3 regions of the Nocardioides luti genome follow, and region 1 is predicted to be linked to each of the others. Evidence: predicted binding sites of a transcription regulator. Region 1 holds the regulator's gene; each other region holds the start of a gene.
What was found. Region 1 encodes LexA, which represses DNA repair genes until DNA is damaged. Its sites were predicted from a motif close to TCGAACANNTGTTCGA; they were not measured.

Region 1 (2,264 bases):
AAGGCGGCCAGCTCGTTGGTGAGCCCGCCGAGCCCGCGCGGCGCGGACGCGTCCGTGCTCCACCAGCCGTCGGAGGCGTGCAGGCTGAGCACGTCGACGTACCCGGTGATGAAGCGCGGCGGCGCGGTCGGCATCAGGAGGTAGGCGACCAGCCCGATCAGGGTGCCGGCCACCAGCGCCCGGCGGGCGGGCAGGTAGGACCGGGTGCCGAGCTTGTAGAGCCACAGCAGGGTGGCGCCGGTGACGACGTAGTGGAGGCTGGCGTACCAGTACGACCCGAGCAGGCCGATGGCCTGGTGGCTGGTGAACAGCCGGTTGAGCGGCAGCTCCCAGTGGATGCCGAGCAGCCTCTCGAGGTGCAGGAGGTCGTGCGCGCGGGCCAGCGCCGGGGTCAGCGCGGTGTCGGCCAGCAGCCGCGAGAGGGAGTAGCCGACCCAGAGCGTCAGGATCAGGGTGAGCTCCAGGACCCCGCGCACCACGCGGGGGTAACGGTGCCGGATCACGAGGATCGACGGGAGGCTCACCGGACCAGCCTCGGCGATTTTGCCGTGGCAGGAAACCGGGTATTCCCCCGAGTCGTCCCCGAGGCGTGGACCGGCTCCACCGGGCTGCACCCCCTACACATGGGTCACATCCTACGGAGGACCGCCGTCACAATCCCGAGGATGGTCGCGTGCGTGCCGTCGATCGGGTCGAACGCCTCGTTGTGGGGCATCAGCCAGACCTTGCCGTCGCGGCGCTGGAGCGTCTTCACGGTGGCCTCGCCGTCGATCAGCGCGGCCACGATCTCGCCGTTCGAGGCGGTCTGCTCCTTGCGGATCACGACGTAGTCGCCGCTGCAGATCGCCGCGTCGATCATCGAGTCGCCGACGACCTCGAGCAGGAACAGCTCGCCCTCGCCGACCAGCTGCTTGGGCAGCGGGAAGACGTCCTGGATCTGCTCCTCGGCGAGGATCGGGCCACCGGCGGCGATCCGGCCCAGGACGGGGACGTACTGCGCGGCGGGGTGCGAGTCGCCGATGCCGGTCTCGTCGTACGACGACTCCTCGGCCGAGCTGATCGAGCGGCGGGCCGCGAGCACCTCGGGGAGGAACACCTCGAGCGCGCGGGGACGGTTCGGGTCGCGCTTGAGGAAGCCCTTCTCCTCGAGCACCTTGAGCTGGTGCGCGACGCTCGACGAGCTGGTCAGGCCGACCGCGTCGCCGATCTCGCGCATGCTGGGCGGGTAGCCCCGCAGCTCGATCGAGTCCTTGATGTGGGCCAGCACGCGCAGCTGGCGCGGCGTCAGGCCGGTGGCGTCGGGCGGGCCGTCCGGCAGCTCGGAGACCTTGCCGCGGGAGGAGTCCGCGACCTTGCCGGGGGTCTTGCTGGTGGCCATGGTGCTGCCTTCCGGTCGGGCTGGTCGATCAGTCGGGCGTGATCGGGTGTGACGGTGTGGGCCGGACCGGGGAGGACCCCGGACCGGAGTCCCACCGTAGCCATCGGGACACCCGATGTTCAAACATCTGTTCGAACGGCGTGTCGCGTCCGTGCCGGGTGCCCTCGGGGCTCCGCCGGCCCCGGATCTGCTTGACTCCCGCCATGTCCTCGCGCGCCAGCTCGCCCACGTCCGCCCGCCCGCTGAGCGCCGTCGTGACGGGAGGCGCCCGCGGCATCGGCCGGGGGATCGCCGAGCGGCTCGTGGACCGCGGGTACCAGGTGGTGGTCGCGGACGTGGACGCCGCCGCTGCGAGCGCCACGGCGGGCGAGATCGGCGCCGCGGCCGGGATCGGCCAGGACGTGCGCGACCGGGACGCCCACGCGGCCGTCGCGGCCGAGGCCGCGCGGCACGGTGCCCTTGCGGTGTGGTGCAACAACGCCGGGGTCGGCGACGACGGCCGGCTCTCCGAGACGAGCGAGGACGCCGTACGCCGTCTGGTGGACGTCAACCTGCTCGGCACCCTGTGGGGGATGCAGGCCGCGCTCGAGGGCTTCGGCTCCGCGGGCGGCGACATCGTCAACACGGCGTCGCTGGCGGGCCTGGCGCCGGTGCCGGGCTACACGGTGTACGCCGCCTCGAAGGCCGCCATCGTCTCCGCCACCATGTCGGTGGCCGCCGAGACGCCGCGCCGCGTCCGCGTGCACGCGATCTGCCCCGACGGCGTGCAGACCGCGATGCTGGACGGCCAGACCCCCGGCGGGCTGGGCAGCCTGCTGGTGCACTCCGGCGGCCGGATCCTCACCGTCGACGAGGTCGCCGACCAGGCGGTGGCGCTCATCGGCGC
Region 2 (2,264 bases), on a different contig from region 1:
GTTCGTCGCCGAGCGGCGCGGCCCCAGCGAGTTCCAGGCACTCTCCGACGAGCTGGCGCGCACCAACCAGCGGCTCGAGGAGTCGCGCAGCCGCGAGGGCCTGCTCGAGGAGTCGCGCCGCGAGCTGGTGTCGTGGGTGTCGCACGACCTGCGCACGCCGCTGGCCGGCATGCGGGCGATGACCGAGGCGCTCGAGGACGGCCTCGCGCCGGACCCGGCGCGCTACCACCGCCAGATCCGCGCCGAGGTGGACCGGATGGTGCGGATGGTCGACGACCTCTTCGAGCTGTCCCGGATCCACGCCGGCGTCTTCCGGCTGAGCCCGGAGCCGGTGATGCTGGTCGACGTCGTCAGCGACGCGATCGCGGCCGCGGACCCGGTGGCCCGGGCCCGCCGGGTGCGCCTCGGCGGCAGCGTCGACGACGGCCTCGAGGTCGTCGTCGACCCGGCCGGGCTGAGCCGGGTCGTGTCGAACCTGATCATGAACGCGATCCGCCACACGCCGGCCGACGGCGCGGTCGAGATCCGCGGTCGCACCGTCTCCGAGGGCGTGGAGATCAGCGTGACCGACGCCTGCGGCGGGCTGTCCACCGACGACATGACCCGGGTCTTCGACCTGGCCTGGCAGGGGAGCGCGGCGCGGACGCCGGAGCCGGACGAGACCGCGCCGCCGCGCGGCGCGGGGCTCGGGCTCGCGATCGTGAAGGGGATCGTGGAGGCGCACCGCGGGCGGGTCGGCGTGGAGAACGTGCCCGACGCCGAGCACCCCGGCTGCCGGTTCCTCGTGCACCTCCCGGTCGAGTCCGCCTGAGCCTGCCCGAGGGCGCCGCAGGCCGCTCGGGAGACCGCGACACGCGGGGGTCTCTTGCGTGAGTCGAACACGTGTTCGGGCTAGATTGTGTCCACAGGTACGACACCGGGACGAGGTCTTCCACAGGGTCGACGGCGCTGATCAGGCACTGTCGGTGGCTCCTCCTAGTGTCGCCGACGTACCTCACACCCGACGACACAGAAGAGGAACACCCATGGCTGGTGCAAACCGCGAGAAGGCGCTCGACGCCGCGCTCGCCGGCATCGAGAAGCAGTTCGGCAAGGGCTCGATCATGCGCCTCGGCGAGGAGACCCGGGCCGCGCTCGGGATCATCCCGACCGGTGCGATCGCCCTGGACGTGGCGCTCGGGATCGGCGGCCTGCCGCGCGGTCGCGTCGTCGAGATCTACGGCCCGGAGTCCTCCGGCAAGACGACGGTCGCCCTGCACGCGGTGGCCAACGCCCAGCGCGCCGGCGGCATCGTCGCCTTCATCGACGCCGAGCACGCGCTCGACCCCGACTACGCCAAAGCGCTCGGTGTCGACACCGACGCGCTGCTGGTCTCGCAGCCCGACTCGGGTGAGCAGGCGCTGGAGATCGCGGACATGCTGGTCCGCTCCGGTGCCCTCGACCTGATCGTCGTCGACTCCGTGGCGGCGCTCGTGCCCCGCGCCGAGATCGAGGGCGAGATGGGCGACAGCCACGTCGGTCTCCAGGCCCGCCTGATGAGCCAGGCGCTGCGCAAGATGACCGGTGCCCTCAACAACTCCGGCACGACGATGATCTTCATCAACCAGCTGCGCGAGAAGATCGGCGTCATGTTCGGCTCGCCCGAGACCACCACCGGTGGCAAGGCGCTGAAGTTCTACGCCTCGGTCCGCCTCGACGTCCGTCGCATCGAGACGCTCAAGGACGGCCAGGACATGGTCGGCAACCGGACCCGCATCAAGGTCGTCAAGAACAAGGTCGCCCCGCCGTTCAAGCAGGCGGAGTTCGACATCATGTACGGCAAGGGCATCAGCCGCGAGGGCGGCCTGATCGACGTGGGCGTCGAGGCAGGCCTGGTCCGCAAGGCCGGCGCTTGGTACACCTACGAGGGCGACCAGCTCGGCCAGGGCAAGGAGAACGCCCGCACCTTCCTCAAGGACAACCCGGACCTCGCCAACGAGCTCGAGAAGAAGATCCTCGAGAAGCTCGGCGTCGGCCCCACGGTGGACATGCCGGCGGAGCCGCTGGCCGACCCCGTCGGTGTCGGTGACTTCTGATCCCTGGCGCGGTGACGTCGCGGCCGGCGTCGCGGCGTGGACCCGTGGGTCCACGCCGCTGCCGGCCGAGGCCGTGCCCGACCCCGTGCACCAGGGGCCGGAGGCCGACCCCGAGGCGGTCGCGCGCAAGATCCTGCTCGACCAGCTCACCGGCCAGGCGCGCAGCCGCAAGGAGCTGAGCGACAAGCT
Region 3 (2,264 bases), 2.3 Mb from region 1:
GTCGGCCCGCCGTCGTACGGGCTGGGCGGCGGAGCCGCGGACGGCGGGCTGCCCGACGTACACGCCCCGGCGAGCAGCGCCACGGCCAGCGCGACCGTCGCCAGCACCGCCCGAGAGGTCCCCATCCGCCCATGATGCACGCGCGGACCTCGGCAAACCGGTGGTTGGCTCAGGTCCCGCTTGAGAGGATCGACCCATGATCGGCACCGTGCTCTCCGTCAACGTCGGCACCCCACGCGAGGCGGACTGGGCGGGCATCGGTCGCACGTCCATCGACAAGCAGCCCGTCGCCGGTGCCGTGCACTGCGGGCCGCTGGGCCTCGACGGCGACCAGGTCTCCGACACCAAGCACCACGGCGGCGTCGACCAGGCGGTCTACGTCTTCGCCCGCGAGGACCTCGACTGGTGGGCCGGCGAGCTCGGCCAGGAGATCCGCGACGGCCAGTTCGGCGAGAACCTCACCACCTCCGGCCTCGACGTCAACGAGGCCGAGATCGGGGAGCGCTGGCAGGTCGGCGAGGTGCTGCTCGAGGTCGCCTCGATCCGCACGCCCTGCAACGACTTCAAGAACTGGATGGGGCTCTCGGGCTACGACAACAAGGCGTGGGTGAAGCGGTTCGCGCTCGTCGGCCGCCCCGGCCCCTACCTCCGGGTGCTCGGCGAGGGCTCGATCCGCGCCGGCGACCCTATCGAGGTCCTGCACCGCCCCGGCCACGGCGTCACCGTCAGCACGATGTTCCGCGCCCTCAACACCGACCGCACCCTGCTGCCCGAGCTCCTGCAGGTGCCCGGCCTGGTCGACGAGGCACGCATCGCGGCGGAGCAGTACGTCGCCAACCAGTCGCTCGCCTGAGCGTGCCCGCGGGTGGGTGCGCAAGGCGCCGCCTTCGGTGGTTGAGGAAGGCGCGCTAGCGCCTGTCTCGAAACCACCCCATGCGGTGGTTGAGGAGGTTGCGCTGGCAACCGTCTCGAAACCACCCCACCCCTCCACGACTCGAGGCGGTCGGTGGTCCGGCCTGTGCGCGCCTGGACGTAGTTCCGGTGCAGGGGATTTATTGGATATGTGGTTGCCGTGGGTGCCGGGGCTACTCCTCCTTGCGGCTGCTTTCACAGTCTCCGTGGGTGCCACTTGCCCGCTTGGGTCACCGTTCGAATATTTCTTTGATTATTTTCCTCACAAGGCTCGATTTGGGCTCATTCTGACCCTGGATTGTCGATGGTCCCTGATTGACTTTCCTCATGAAGACGTTCACCGACGACGGCCCCCGCCACGCGACCTCGCGTGCGGTCCGCGACGTCGGCGAACGCATCACTGACGTCGCTGAGGCACCCGTCTGGTCGATGACCGCCGACGAGGCTGGCGCCACGCTGGTGGAGCTCACCCGCCAGATTGCCCGGCTCACCGAGCTCGAGGGCCGCATCGCGATGCAGGCGGCTGCGGTCGAGGTCGGTGCCTCCGTCGGGGCCACTTCGACGCAGGCGTGGTGGGCGAACCAGACCGGCCAGACGCATCGGAGCACGGCGGCGAAGCTGCACCTTGCCGACGCCCTGGGCCGCTGGCACGTCGTCCGCCAGGCCTTGTGTTCCGGTGCGCTGTTGACCGAGCAGGCCCAGGTCATCACCCGGGCCCTTGACGACCTCCCCGACGACGTCGACGCGGAGACCCGCGTGCTCGCGGAGAAGCACCTCGTCGACCTGGCCGGCGATCACGACGCCGTCGACCTGCGACGGCTCGGCCGAGGTCTTCTCGACGTGATCGACCCCGCCGCCGGAGAGGAGGAAGAACGCCGCCGGCTGGACGAGGAGGAGCGCAGGGCCCGCCAGCGGATGCGCCTCACGATGTCCGACGACGGCCACGGATCCTGCCACGGCCGATTCACCATCCCCGCCGCCCAAGGGTCGATGCTCAAGAAGATGCTCCAGGGCCTCGCCGCCCCGAAGCACCAGACCGCCGTCCACGGCGTCGGCGCCACCATCGAGCGCAAGCCGAGCCCAGAACGCCTGGGTGCGGCATTGTGCGAGCTGATCGAGCGCTACCCCACCGACCGGCTCCCCAACGCGGGTGGCGTCAACGCCACCGTCGTCATCACCATGGACATGGCCACCCTGTTGGGCGCCGAGAAGGCCGCCACCCTCGACACCGGCGACAAGATCACCGCGAGCCAGGCCCGCCGCCTGGCCTGCGAGGCCGGGATCATCCCGGCCGTCCTCGGCGGGAAGTCCCAGGTCCTCGACCTCGGCCGCACCCGCCGCTACTTCTCCAA

Region 2: recA (recombinase RecA) is a predicted target of LexA. The motif match lies at 875-890, and genes of this name have one in related genera.
Region 3: H5V45_RS18500 (HNH endonuclease signature motif containing protein) is a predicted target of LexA. The motif match lies at 1,150-1,165, and genes of this name have one in related genera.

Annotation. Positions count from the first base shown of each region.
Region 1 is NZ_JACKXE010000001.1:1,565,552-1,567,815, reverse strand. It holds gene H5V45_RS07555 (phosphatase PAP2 family protein) at 1-524, opposite strand, end outside; gene lexA (transcriptional repressor LexA) at 629-1,378, opposite strand; gene H5V45_RS07545 (SDR family NAD(P)-dependent oxidoreductase) at 1,582-2,264, shown strand, end outside.
Region 2 is NZ_JACKXE010000002.1:152,151-154,414, reverse strand. It holds gene H5V45_RS19770 (sensor histidine kinase) at 1-811, shown strand, start outside; gene recA (recombinase RecA) at 1,026-2,075, shown strand; gene H5V45_RS19760 (regulatory protein RecX) at 2,065-2,264, shown strand, end outside.
Region 3 is NZ_JACKXE010000001.1:3,898,388-3,900,651, forward strand. It holds gene H5V45_RS18490 (hypothetical protein) at 1-125, opposite strand, end outside; gene H5V45_RS18495 (MOSC domain-containing protein) at 197-853, shown strand; gene H5V45_RS18500 (HNH endonuclease signature motif containing protein) at 1,240-2,264, shown strand, end outside.